One region of the Anoxybacillus sp. B2M1 genome, then DNA from elsewhere that is predicted to be linked to it. Evidence: riboswitches for the same ligand, from Rfam matches in the RefSeq annotation. Region 1 holds a riboswitch; each other region holds the start of a gene.
The links. A riboswitch is a leader RNA that binds a small molecule or an ion and turns the genes downstream of it on or off. The one in region 1 is predicted to bind S-adenosylmethionine.

Region 2: linked by a shared signal. The riboswitch ahead of GFC28_RS08950 (bifunctional homocysteine S-methyltransferase/methylenetetrahydrofolate reductase) and the one ahead of GFC28_RS15340 (methionine ABC transporter ATP-binding protein) in region 1 are both predicted to bind S-adenosylmethionine.
Region 3: linked by a shared signal. The riboswitch ahead of GFC28_RS07395 (hypothetical protein) and the one ahead of GFC28_RS15340 (methionine ABC transporter ATP-binding protein) in region 1 are both predicted to bind S-adenosylmethionine.
Region 4: linked by a shared signal. The riboswitch ahead of mtnK (S-methyl-5-thioribose kinase) and the one ahead of GFC28_RS15340 (methionine ABC transporter ATP-binding protein) in region 1 are both predicted to bind S-adenosylmethionine.

Annotation. Positions count from the first base shown of each region.
Region 1 is NZ_CP015435.1:3,155,076-3,158,189, forward strand. Features, by position in the region: gene GFC28_RS15335 (O-acetylhomoserine aminocarboxypropyltransferase/cysteine synthase family protein) at 1-864, shown strand, start outside; SAM riboswitch class I at 1,307-1,414, shown strand; gene GFC28_RS15340 (methionine ABC transporter ATP-binding protein) at 1,500-2,525, shown strand; gene GFC28_RS15345 (methionine ABC transporter permease) at 2,518-3,114, shown strand, end outside.
Region 2 is NZ_CP015435.1:1,851,783-1,854,896, forward strand. Features, by position in the region: gene GFC28_RS08940 (CvfB family protein) at 92-958, opposite strand; gene GFC28_RS08945 (YajQ family cyclic di-GMP-binding protein) at 1,043-1,534, shown strand; SAM riboswitch class I at 1,763-1,866, shown strand; gene GFC28_RS08950 (bifunctional homocysteine S-methyltransferase/methylenetetrahydrofolate reductase) at 1,941-3,114, shown strand, end outside.
Region 3 is NZ_CP015435.1:1,538,694-1,541,807, reverse strand. Features, by position in the region: gene GFC28_RS07410 (hypothetical protein) at 1-32, shown strand, start outside; gene GFC28_RS07405 (hypothetical protein) at 462-689, shown strand; gene GFC28_RS18750 (AraC family transcriptional regulator) at 729-1,652, shown strand; SAM riboswitch class I at 1,795-1,900, shown strand; gene GFC28_RS07395 (hypothetical protein) at 1,998-2,294, shown strand; gene GFC28_RS19230 (hypothetical protein) at 2,326-2,478, shown strand; gene GFC28_RS07390 (diacylglycerol/lipid kinase family protein) at 2,699-3,114, shown strand, end outside.
Region 4 is NZ_CP015435.1:1,492,147-1,495,260, reverse strand. Features, by position in the region: gene mtnA (S-methyl-5-thioribose-1-phosphate isomerase) at 1-731, opposite strand, end outside; gene mtnK (S-methyl-5-thioribose kinase) at 749-1,942, opposite strand; SAM riboswitch class I at 2,035-2,142, opposite strand; gene GFC28_RS07200 (carbon-nitrogen family hydrolase) at 2,232-3,047, opposite strand.

The DNA.
Region 1 (3,114 bases):
AAAGCGATCTTTGCAGAAACGATTGGTAATCCAAGTTTGCACGTACTAGATATTGAAGCGGTAGCCAACATTGCGCATGAGGCAGGCATTCCTCTCATTATTGATAATACGTTTGCCACTCCATATCTATGCCGTCCGATTGAGTATGGAGCGGATATCGTTGTTCATTCAGCTACTAAATGGCTGCTTGGAAACGGTACAACGCTTGGCGGCATTATTGTAGACGGAGGAAAGTTTAATTGGGATTCTCCTAAATTTCCGGGATTTACAACTCCGGATCCAAGCTATCACAATCTTGTGTATGCAGAAGCTTTAGGTCCGGCTGCTTATATCATTAAGGCTCGTGTGCAATTGCTGCGGGATCTTGGACCAGCGATTAGCCCATTTAATGCGTTTCAATTTAATTTAGGGCTTGAGACGCTTCATGTACGCATGAAAGAGCATATTGCTAACACGCGTCGGATTGTAGACTATTTAGATCGCCATCCGGCAGTAGAATGGGTGCTGTATCCTGGACACGAAAAGCATCCAGCCCAAAATTTGGCCGAAAAATATTTGCCGAAAGGAGCGGGAGCCGTTGTGGTGTTCGGCATTAAAGGAGGAAGAGAAGCGGGAGCGGCTCTCATTAACAACGTGAAGCTTTGGTCGCACTTGGCCAATGTAGGAGACGCCAAAAGCTTAATTATTCATCCAGCCAGCACCACGCATCAGCAGTTGAGCTCAGAAGATTTGCAGGCCTCGGGAGTTACGGAAGACTTGATTCGTCTATCGGTCGGCATCGAAAATGTAGAAGACTTAATTGATGATTTAGAACAGGCCATCTCCATTGCCACAGGAATTCGTTCGCTGTATTCAGAAGTGTAAAGAATAGCCGCAAACAATTGAATCGGTCATAAAAATAGTCCATTCATCTTGATGAAACAATAGTTTCAATGAAGGGTTAGAACATATCAAAAACAAGGCGTGTTGATGATCCAATAAAAGCCGACTAACATCGCCCGATTCCTCGCTTTTCTGTCGTAATCTGTAACCTCTTTGCTTGCCGGCTTGTCAGCATGTCCTTGTCATACAACGAACGTTTTGCGGGCAAAATGGGTTCGCCAGTGTGTTTGTTCGAAGGAGATGCCGAAAAGGTTGTGTTAAGCCAGAGCATTTTGAATGGATCATCGGCGCTTGTGTATGGATTCTATAATTAGGAATAATTTTTTCTGTTGACACCTTCCTTTATAGAATGATAGAATCACTTTTGTAATTTGTATAATTCTTAGATGAATTAAAGCATTAACTGAATAAAGGAGCGTTGCTGCTCTTATCAAGAGAGGTGGAGGGATGTGCCCTATGAAACCCGGCAACCGTCAGCATTCGGCTGAAATGGTGCCAATTCACACAAAGCGTTCGCTTTGAGAGATAAGAGACAGAAATGGGAGATATCAAAACCTTTCTGTTCTCTTGAGCAGAAAGGTTTTTTAGTTGCTGGAACAAAGGAAGGTGAATCGCGTTTGATTACGCTAGAAAATGTAACAAAAGTATATTCGTCAAGCCAGGGAGCGGTAACAGCTGTCAATGATGTAAATTTGCACATTAAAGAAGGAGAGATTTTTGGCATTATTGGATATAGCGGTGCTGGAAAAAGCTCGCTGATCCGTCTTTTAAATGGCTTGGAAAAGCCTACAAATGGAAGAGTGATGGTTGCCGGCCAAGACATCGCAAGTATTAAAGGAAGAGAATTGCGCAAGGCGCGGCAAGAAATCGGGATGATTTTTCAGCATTTTAATTTGCTTTGGTCAAGAACGGTTCGAGACAATATTGCGTTTCCCTTAGAGATTGCTGGGGTTCCAAAGGACCAGCGGTTAAAGCGGGCGGATGAACTTATTCAGCTTGTTGGTCTGCACGGAAGAGAAAATGCCTATCCATCGCAGCTCAGCGGGGGGCAAAAACAGCGTGTCGGTATTGCCCGGGCGCTCGCGAACAATCCGAAGGTGCTGTTATGCGACGAAGCGACTTCTGCTTTGGATCCGCAAACGACAGATTCGATTCTTGAGCTTTTAGTTGATATTAATCAGCGCCTCGGATTGACTATTGTATTAATTACTCATGAAATGCATGTAATCCGTAAAATATGTGATCGTGTGGCGGTAATGGAAAACGGAAAGATTGTCGAAGAAGGAAAGGTATTGGATGTATTTCAACATCCACAACAGATGATAACGAAACGGTTTGTTCAACAGATTACGGAACCTGAAGAAACGAAAGGGACGATTGCTCATTTGTTCAACCAATATCCTAACGGCAAAGTTGTCCAGCTTACTTTTGCTGGCCATGCGACTGAACGGCCGCTCATCGCAGAACTGATTCGAAATTTTGAAATAACCATTAATATTTTGCAAGGGAAGATTTCACAAACCCATCAGGGCTCGTATGGAGTGCTGTTTGTTCATATGAGTGGAACGGATGAGGAAGTAGCCAGAGCGCTTGACTACATTCGTCAGCAACAAGTCGGTGTGGAGGTGATGACGAATGAGTAGCATGTTTCCTAACGTTCAGTGGGAATCGATTTGGGCGGCAGCGTCGGAAACGCTGTATATGACAGGAGTTGCCGTGGCGTTTACATTTGTATTTGGACTCATTCTAGGATTGTTGCTGTTTTTAACATCCAAAGATAATATTTGGGAAAACAAAGCCATTCATACAATCGTTTCTGCTTTTGTTAATATTTTTCGTTCTATCCCATTTATTATTTTAATTATTCTGCTTATTCCTTTTACAAAGATGCTAGTCGATACGATTCTTGGGGCAAACGCGGCCTTGCCGGCATTGATTATTGGCGCTGCTCCATTTTATGCGCGCATGGTGGAGATCGCTTTGCGTGAAATTGACAAAGGTGTGATTGAAGCGGCGAAAGCCATGGGAGCGACAACGGCGACAATCATCTGGAAGGTATTGATTCCTGAATCGCTGCCGGCTCTTGTCTCAGGGATCACAGTAACCGCTATTGCGTTAGTTGGCTATACGGCGATGGCGGGAGTAGTGGGCGCTGGTGGCCTTGGGAATCTTGCTTATTTAGAAGGGTTCCAACGCAGTCATAACGATGTGACCTTTGTTGCTACAGTGCTC
Region 2 (3,114 bases), 1.3 Mb from region 1:
CTTATGCTGTAATCTATCCACTATTTTTATCGGCGATATAGGAGATCTTTTTAGCCCTGCACAAAAAAAGCGGAGTATTGTACCCCCGCTTCTATTCTTCCTTATGCTTGATATAAGTCCAGCCATTTTCTTGATAAATCCTATCTTCTTTCATAAGCCGTCCCAATGCTCTTTTAAACGCGGCTTTACTCATTTGAAAGCGCGCTTGAATATCCTCTGCATTGCTTTTATCATGATAGGGCATGGCCCCTCCTCTGCTTTCAAGGTAACGATAAATCATTCCTGCATCTTCGTCGATGCTTTCGTGCTTGCGCGGCAGCAACGACACATTCATTGTACCGTCTTCTTTGACAGCGATGACACGCCCTTCGACCACTTCGCCAAGACGCGGTTCTCTCCTGCGTTGAGATTCGTGGATAAAACCGATATAACCCACATCTGAGATCATAGACGCTCCAGCTTTGATCACACGATATATGCGACCGCGCACATTTTGATTAAAGACGGACTCCGAAGCTTTCGTAGCAAGCTGCCGGATTGTTTCCTCATCCGCCAAGTTAGCCAACAAGCGCCCTTTCCGATCTGTCTTTAACGAACAATATAACTGATCCCCTCGCTGCGGCCATAGTGACAAAAGCGGAGGCAAATCATCGCTAGACACAAGCACATCTTTTGATATGCCAATGTCAACAAAAACACCGAGCTTTGGAACAACATCAACCACCTCCACCCAATGATATGTATCCTTTGTTATTTTGGGTGATTTCATTGTAGCGCTCAACCGTCCTTGATGGTCGTGATATAAAAAGACATGGACCTCTTCTCCGATTGCAAGTGGACGGTCTATCTCCGCTTGATGAAGCAACACTTCTTCCTGACCGCTCGCTAAAAACCAGCCAAACGGAACCTCCCGCTTTACAGTTAATGTTCTTATTTCTCCTGGTATAAGTTGTTTCATGGATGCATCTTCCTTTTTATTGTTTATCATGCTACATTTTACTATAATAAGAACGAAATGACCAAATTTTACTGGAGGTAATATATGTCGAAAGAAAGCTCATTTGATATCGTATCCAAAGTAGATTTATCTGAAGTTACTAACGCCATTCATATCGCCATGAAGGAGATTCAAAACCGCTACGATTTCAAGGGAAGCAAAAGTGACATTTCCTTAGAAAAAGACGAACTGATCCTCGTTTCCGACGATGAATTCAAACTTGAGCAATTGAAAGATGTATTAATCGGCAAACTGATTAAGCGCGGGGTCTCTATCAAAAATATTCAATACGGAAAAATAGAACCAGCCTCAGGAGGAACGGTCCGTCAACGTGCCAGCCTTGTTCAAGGCATTGACAAAGAGCATGCGAAAAAAATTAATACGATTATTAAAAACACAGGCTTAAAAGTAAAAAGCCAAGTTCAAGAAGATCAAATCCGCGTCAGCGGCAAAAGCAAAGATGATCTGCAAAAAGTGATCACAGCGATCCGTGAAGCTGATTTGCCGATTGATGTACAATTTGTCAACTATCGATAGGGGTTTGTGCGCTTCGTCTTAACAGCCTAATTCCTCCGAATTAGGCTGTTTTTATAACCAAAATGCGAACTATAGATTTCCCGGCGTAAGTCCACAAACTTTGCCTGATCGTCGCCTTTTGAGCACTGATCCGTTCCATCTAAAAAATAATCAAAATTTGCAGTTGAATATTTTCTAAAAATTATTTAAATTATAAATAACGCATTGATTGAAAATTGCATACCATTTTTCTTATCAAGAGAGAGGGAGGGACTGGCCCTGTGAACTCTCAGCAACCTGACCGTATGTCAAGGTGCTAATTCCAGACAGGCTTGATGCTTGGAAGATAAGAAGGAGCAACCCGAAGTCTTCTTCTTATTTTTAGAAGGCTTTTTTTATTTTTTAAGAAGACGAAGGAGTGATACGCATGGGATTTTTAGAAGAATTGCAGAAACGAATCATCATCGCCGATGGGGCGATGGGAACTTTATTATACTCCCATGGAATTGACCGATGTTTTGAAGAATTGAATCTCTCCAAACCAGAAGATATTATCCATATTCATGAAGCTTATCTTGACGCTGGCGCAGAAGTCATTCAAACCAATACATATGGCGCAAACTATATGAAGCTAGCACGCTATGGATTGGAGGACGATGTAAAAGAAATCAACCGCGCAGCTGTAAAGCTAGCGAAACAAGCGGCCTCAGGCCGTGCCTATGTTCTTGGAACCATCGGCGGTCTTCGCACATTCAAGAAAAGCGCCATCACTCTTGAAGAAGTGAAACGGACGTTTCGGGAGCAGTTGTACGTGCTTTTGCACGAAGAAGTAGATGGAATTCTGCTTGAAACCTATTACGACTTAGAGGAGCTTCAAACGGTGCTCGCTATCGCCCGGAAAGAAACAACATTACCGATTATCGCCCATGTGACCCTTCACGATGTTGGCGTGCTGCAAGACGGAACTCCGCTCAGCGATGCGCTTTCCCAATTGGAGCAATTGGGGGCCGATGTAGTTGGATTAAACTGCCATCTTGGTCCGTATCATATGATTCGTTCTCTTGAAGCCGTGCCGCTTCCTAGCACAGCATTCCTTTCTGCTTATCCGAATGCTAGCCTTCCGGATTATCGCGACGGCCGCCTTGTTTATGAAACGAACGCTGAATATTTTAAGGAAACGGCTCTCTCCTTTCGCGAACAAGGCGTCCGCTTGATCGGCGGCTGCTGCGGAACGACGCCTAAACATATTGCGGCGATGGCACAAGCCTTGATTGATCGCACGCCCATTCAAACGAAACAAGTAAAACAGCAGCAAGCAACCATCTCGATTCCATCAGCAGAGCCAAAATCTGAACCGCCTTTAGAAGACATCGTAAAAAAACGGCGGTCGGTCATTGTTGAATTAGATCCGCCGAAAAAGCTGGGCATCGGAAAATTTTTGGAAGGAGCGAAAGCACTAAAAGAAACGAATATTGATGCCCTAACGCTGGCTGATAATTCTTTAGCTACTCCGCGCATCAGCAATGTCGCGCTCGGAACTCTTATTAAGCAACAGCTAGGCATCCGTCCGCTGATCCACATTACATGCCGCGACCGCAATC
Region 3 (3,114 bases), 1.6 Mb from region 1:
AATCAAAAAAGATGATAACATTTAAATATTAATTCGTATCGAAAAAGATGTTCTATAGTTATTTATCAATAGTTAGAGGGATGGAAAAACTAATGGGTGACAGACATTCGTTTGTCACCCATTTCACATTGCAGAAAATCTAGTTCGATACAAAGAGCATTCCTGTTAGAAAGGCTTTTAGGAGCTTGAAAGAAAAAGCATCTTGGTATGATGCAGCGGTTGCCAATTGTCAAGTTGACACTGTTATCAATCAAACCAAAGAGAACTAATCGTACGAAAAATTGAACAACCGCCAAACCGTATGGGCGTTTACGTGGGCGAACAGGAAACCAAATACGGTGACGAACCAAAACGGCGATCCGTTCTACTACGTCACCAACTACCGCGGCGACGTCGTCGGCATTGTCGACGAAAACGGCACGACGGTTGCGAATTACAGCTAGGATCCATGGGGCAAAGTGTTGTCGGTTTCGGAAAATGCGGCAGTGACTGGACAGCCAATAGGATATGCAAGAGGGCATCAAACGGGAGGGATTCCGACAAATGTTGTTGAAGATGTAATGAAGAACGGCACTTCAAGAACAGTCATTAGAAACGGTGCAATTAGAATTATTTACAAACATAATGGTGTTAGAGTTGCCGCTGAAGAACGAGGGAAAATCGTGATAGCTCCCATGCGATACTATTAGCAAAAGAGTAGGGTTCAGCGAATATTAGGAGGCAATGAAATGAGAAGGGATTATTATGAAAGAATTGAAAGAGCCGTCAAGTATATTCATGATCATTATGACGAGCCTATTCATCTTGATACATTAGCCAACGTTTCCCATTTTTCGAAATATCATTTTAATCGTATCTTCACTTCGATTGTTGGAATGACACCGATGTCTTATGTGAAAAAAATTCGTCTGCAAAAGTCGGTGTATTACTTAACTGAAACGACTAAATCTATCTTGGAAATCTCCAATCTCTGTGGTTTTGGCTCCGTTTCAAATTTTAATGCTGCTTTTAAACAACATTTTCACATGGTTCCCAGTGACGTAAGAAAAAAACATCAAAATCGCAATATTTCATTAGATATAAGCAAGAATCAAGAAGAATGGTCTGCTCCGATCCGTTATACTTACGCTAACCATCATTTATTAAGGAGAATATGGAGCATGAATATAACGATTAAAGAGCTTCCTGACTATGAAGTGGCTTTTGTTAGGCATGTGGGTAGTTATTTAGAAACGTATTATGCATGGAATCAATTAAACGAATGGGCAAACCGAAACGGATTGTATCCGCCAGAGCACGATTTTATTGGCATCTCATTGGATGATCCACTTGTTGTAGAAGAATTTGCTTGCCGCTATGATGCGTGTGTGACGCTGCCGACCGGTTTCAAGGGAGATGAAGATCCCGATATTCAATATAAAACAATACCTGGCGGATTATATGCCTTATATCAGTTTTACGATACGATTGATAAATTAGCGATTGCGTATCAAAGTTTATTTGGACAGTGGTTGCCAAATAGTGAGTATGATGCGGATGATAGGCCGTGCCTGGAATTTTGTATGAATAATCCAGAAACAGATCCGGAAGGAAAGTGTAAAGTTCATTTATATGTCCCTATAAAAGAAAGGGGATCATCTAGCGGGGGCTAGGAATAGGACGAATGATCTGGCGACGATGGTCGATCGTAATGAAGAAGTCCTTGTCATTTTGATGTTGTTCATCCTTTTTTTGGAAATTAAAAAATGGTTGTCATTTCCATAAAATAATGGTAGCATAGGAATAACTGAATAAGTCTTATCAAGAGTGAACGAGAGATCGGGCTCAATGACTTCACAGCAACCTGCGCTTGACGCAAGGTGCTCCTACCCGCAAAGCGCTTCGCTTTGAATGATAAGGACGGCTTCAAGCTCTTTTCGCGTCATTCATGGCGGAAAGAGCTTTTTATTTTGGCAGAGCCGTTTGTGACCATCCTTATTGAGAAAGGGGCGAGACTGATGAGCGAAACGATCCGCAGGTACATGGCGTGCCATATGAAAGCTGCTTCATTCGCTTTACATGTTGCCAGCGGTGTAAAACGTCAGCTTCGTCAATGGGATTCTACAGCGATTTTTTACATTGATCACCATACGAACTTTTTTCTATTGTATGGGCAAGCATTTGGAAAACCGTTTCAACTGTTACTTACGTTGGCGGAAGTGGAAGTGTTCAAAGCAGAAGAGCCCTATGCGCTCGATCGTTACATTTGGCGGGAGCTAAGAGAGCAAGGGCTGCCGGTCGGGCAGATTGATTAAAAACGTTAGAAAAGAAAAAGGAGAGGGAGCTATGGAAGTCGAAATAGATGAGCATGCTGGTATTCGAGGAAAAGACATGGAAACGAATGTCAGCGGAATGAGATTGACTCAGCGAAATGGGCGGTTCTTGTCTCCTAAATGGCATGTCGCTATGCTCATTGATCCCTTCGAAACCTTACCTTAGCGAGAGGGAATGAAACAAGAAAAAAGGACGGTTGCCATCGCTTAGAGTACCGTTCATGAGGAAAAACGGTAGGGCCTTTATTTTTTCTTCGGCACGAGCAGCAAATGGCCGGAATTCTCAAATTGGTAAAGTAAAAAGAGAAAAACAAGCGTCCCGATGTAAAGCGGGACCTTGTTTGGGATTTTCATGTTACGATCTTTGATTAGAGGGAACGATCGATATGATCTATTATTTTGTTGTTAATAAAATCTCGGGAAACGGAAAAGGGCTGAAAGTTTGGAAAAAGGTTGAAAAGCTGCTTCAAGAGAAGCAGGTAAATTATCAAGTTCGTTTTACAGAACGTCCAAAACATGCGGTAGAAATAGTGAAGGAGTTTTCTTCTGAAGCATGCAATGCGGTTGTCGCCGTTGGCGGCGATGGCACAATCCATGATGTGGCAAACGGGCTCATTCATTCGAATATACCTTTAGGGATTATTCCGGCAGGGTCAGGAAATGATTTAGCAAGGGCTCTTGATATACCGATGGACTATAAAAGGGCGTTGGAACGTATTTTAAAAGGAAAGAAAAGAAAAATGGACGTTGGAAAAATTGGCGAAGAATACTGCATGACTGTGACGGGAATCGGATTTGACGG
Region 4 (3,114 bases), 1.7 Mb from region 1:
GCGGCAATGCGGTCAGCACCGACGATGACAGCTGTAATATCTTTTGTCTTTATAGTTTGTGCTGCCATATTATCAGTGATCAGCGTTACATCAACGCCTGCTTGCATGAGCTCCCATGTCGTCAGCCGCGCGCCTTGCAAAATGGGTCTTGTTTCGCAAGCATAGACATGCAGACGAATTCCTTGTTCTTTCGCCAAATAAAAGGGAGCAAGCGCGGTACCATACCGAGAAGTAGCGATTGATCCAGCATTGCAGATGGTTAAAATGCGATCTCCCTCTTGAAAAAGAGAAAGGGCATGTTCACCGATGGAGCGACATGTGTTCTCATCTTCACTTTGAATACGGACTGCCTCATGAACCAATGCTTTTTTGGCATCGGCGACAGACGAAACGTTTGCAATGCTGGCCATCAAGCGGTCGAGCGCCCAAAATAAATTGACGGCTGTCGGTCTGGCACTTGCCAAATAATCACGATCCTTTTTCAGAAGGTTGCGAAAATCTTCGAGAGAATTCGTTTGATAGCTTTGTGCCGCTAATGCAAGGCCGTATGCAGCTGTGATGCCAATCGCTGGTGCACCGCGAACCTTCAATGTGGCAATTGCCTCCCACACGGATTGGATATCTTTTAATTCTAAATATTCAGTCTTATTTGGTAGCTTTTGCTGATTTAAAATGGTCAAATGTGTGTGATTCCATTCAACAGAACGCGGAATGGAGAGCAATGAATCCATATTCTTCTTCCTTTCGTTTAATGAGTGGCAGCAAATGTTTGAAAGAACAAAGAACGTATTTGTTGCACTTCATGGATCGTCTGGCGATGTAAAATCAGTTGTCGCCCGAGCTGAAGGGCAAGCTGTTTGGCATGGATGCGCGTAGGTTGATCTTCGATTCCGTCAAGATCGGCGACATGGGCTAAGCCGATCGTGCGCCGGATGACTTCGCAACCAGCAAAGCCGACCGCATCGATGAGCGTTTGCTGCAGCACGTCTTGCAACAATCCTTCGGTTTTTGCATACGGTTCTACATTGTGCTGTTCCCAAAGGGCAGCAAACGTGTGCGTAAATACATTCCATGTTTTTTCGATGTGAGCCAATAGCGGCTCATGTTCAGAACGGGACAACGCATTTAGGAGTAAATTGGCAAAAAATTGGCCGATATCAAACCCGAATGGGCCGTAAAACGCAAACTCAGGATCAATGACTTTTGTTTCTGTGTCGCTTGCAAAAATGCTTCCAGTATGTAAATCCCCATGAATGAGCGCATCGGCTTCCGTTAAAAATTTCCGCTTGAGTTTTGCTACTTCAAGATGAAGCGCACCGTCATTCCAAAGAGCCTCTACGTCACGGCGCAACTCCTCTTCAAAATTATTCGTTTCATGGTCGAAAAACGGATCAGTAAAGACGAGATCTTCGGTAATTTTACATAACTCTGGATTGATGAAATTTTGCTGCAGCTGTTTTTTCTGCTGCTGGTTCATGCCAAAGTCCGATGTGTAAAATAACGTTTTAGCGATAAACTCGCCAATGTGCTGGGAAAGAAGCGGATATGTTTTTCCAGCAATGAATCCTTTTCGTGCAATTTGCAGATGCGATAAATCCTCCATCACGGTAATCGCTAATGACTCATCTGAGTAGTATACCTTTGGCACGTATTGCGGAACGTAGTCGGCAAACGTGCGCAACGCATGGCTTTCAATGACAGCCCGCTTAAGCGTAAGCGGCCAGCTTTCACCGACCACTTTTGCATATGGTAGCGCTTGTTTAATAATGACTCCTTTCTTTGTTTGGGGATCGAATACATGGAACACAAGATTTAAGTTACCATCGCCAATTTCTTGGCAAATGAATGGTGTTCCTTCCGGAAATAAGCCTAATCGAGCAGCAAGTGCAACCGCTCCCGATTCCGTTAAAGGCTCATAGACGGATTGTTTAGAATGTGTCATCATTTGTACCCTCCTTATCATTCACTCAATCAATGAAACAATGAAAAAAACCTCTTTCGCTTTTCGAAAGAGGTTTGAAGTCGGCTTCTCCCCTCTTATCTCTCAGCGTGTTGCTGCAAGAATTAGCACCGTGCTTAACGTTGGTTAAGTCGGTTGCCGGGCTTCATCGGGCTCGTCCCTCCACCTGCTCTTGATAAGAGTTTGTTCGGTTTTATTCGAATATTTTTAACAATGCAAAACTTTTTTCAATTCGCTTGATTCGAATCATACATTCGATTTGCCAGTTTTGTCAACTGTTTTTTTGAAAATTTTTTTCGGCCGAAATATAGTGCTCCGGTCGGCGGTCTTGGAAAATAGGAATTTGCTTTCGAACTTCTTTCACTTTTGACAGCTGGATTTCGGCCATAAGAGAGCATGGATTTTCATCGGCTTCGGCGAGGATGACTCCCCATGGATCAATGACAAGTGAATGGCCAGCAAATTGATTGTTCGGATCTTTTCCAGCACGATTGCAGGCGATTACATAGCATTGATTTTCAATCGCGCGCGCTTGCAAAAGGGTGCGCCAATGTTCAAGGCGGGGCTGTGGCCATTCGGCGACCACAAACAATAACTCTGCGCCTTGGGTTGTATGGGCGCGAATCCATTCAGGGAAACGAATGTCATAGCAAATGACTCCCGCGCACAACGTTTGCTCCAAGGTAAATAAGCCGCTCGATTCACCGGATTGTAAATACAAATGCTCATCCATGAGCTGAAAGAGATGGAGTTTGCTATATTCTCCTACAATGTTGCCGTCTCGATTGACGATGTACATGGTATTGGTGATGCCGGCAGCGGTTTTTTTGGCAATGGAGCCAGCAACAATACAGACGTTGTGCAGGCGGGCGAGCTTGCTAATAAACGATTTTGTATCAGCGCCATTCTCATCAGCAATGTCGTCAAGGCGTGCGAGATCGTATCCGGTTGTCCATAGTTCAGGAAGGACGATGACGTCAACAGAACTTTGACAAACTTTTTCGATCTCTTGTTGAACGCGGCGTTTATTTTCCGCAGGATTTCCGAAAGCAATATCGAGCTGAAGACAAGCAATTTTCAATGTCATAATCGTTCACCTCAAAAAAATGTCTTTACAATTTAATTTTTACGATATATGATGTTTGACTAGAATT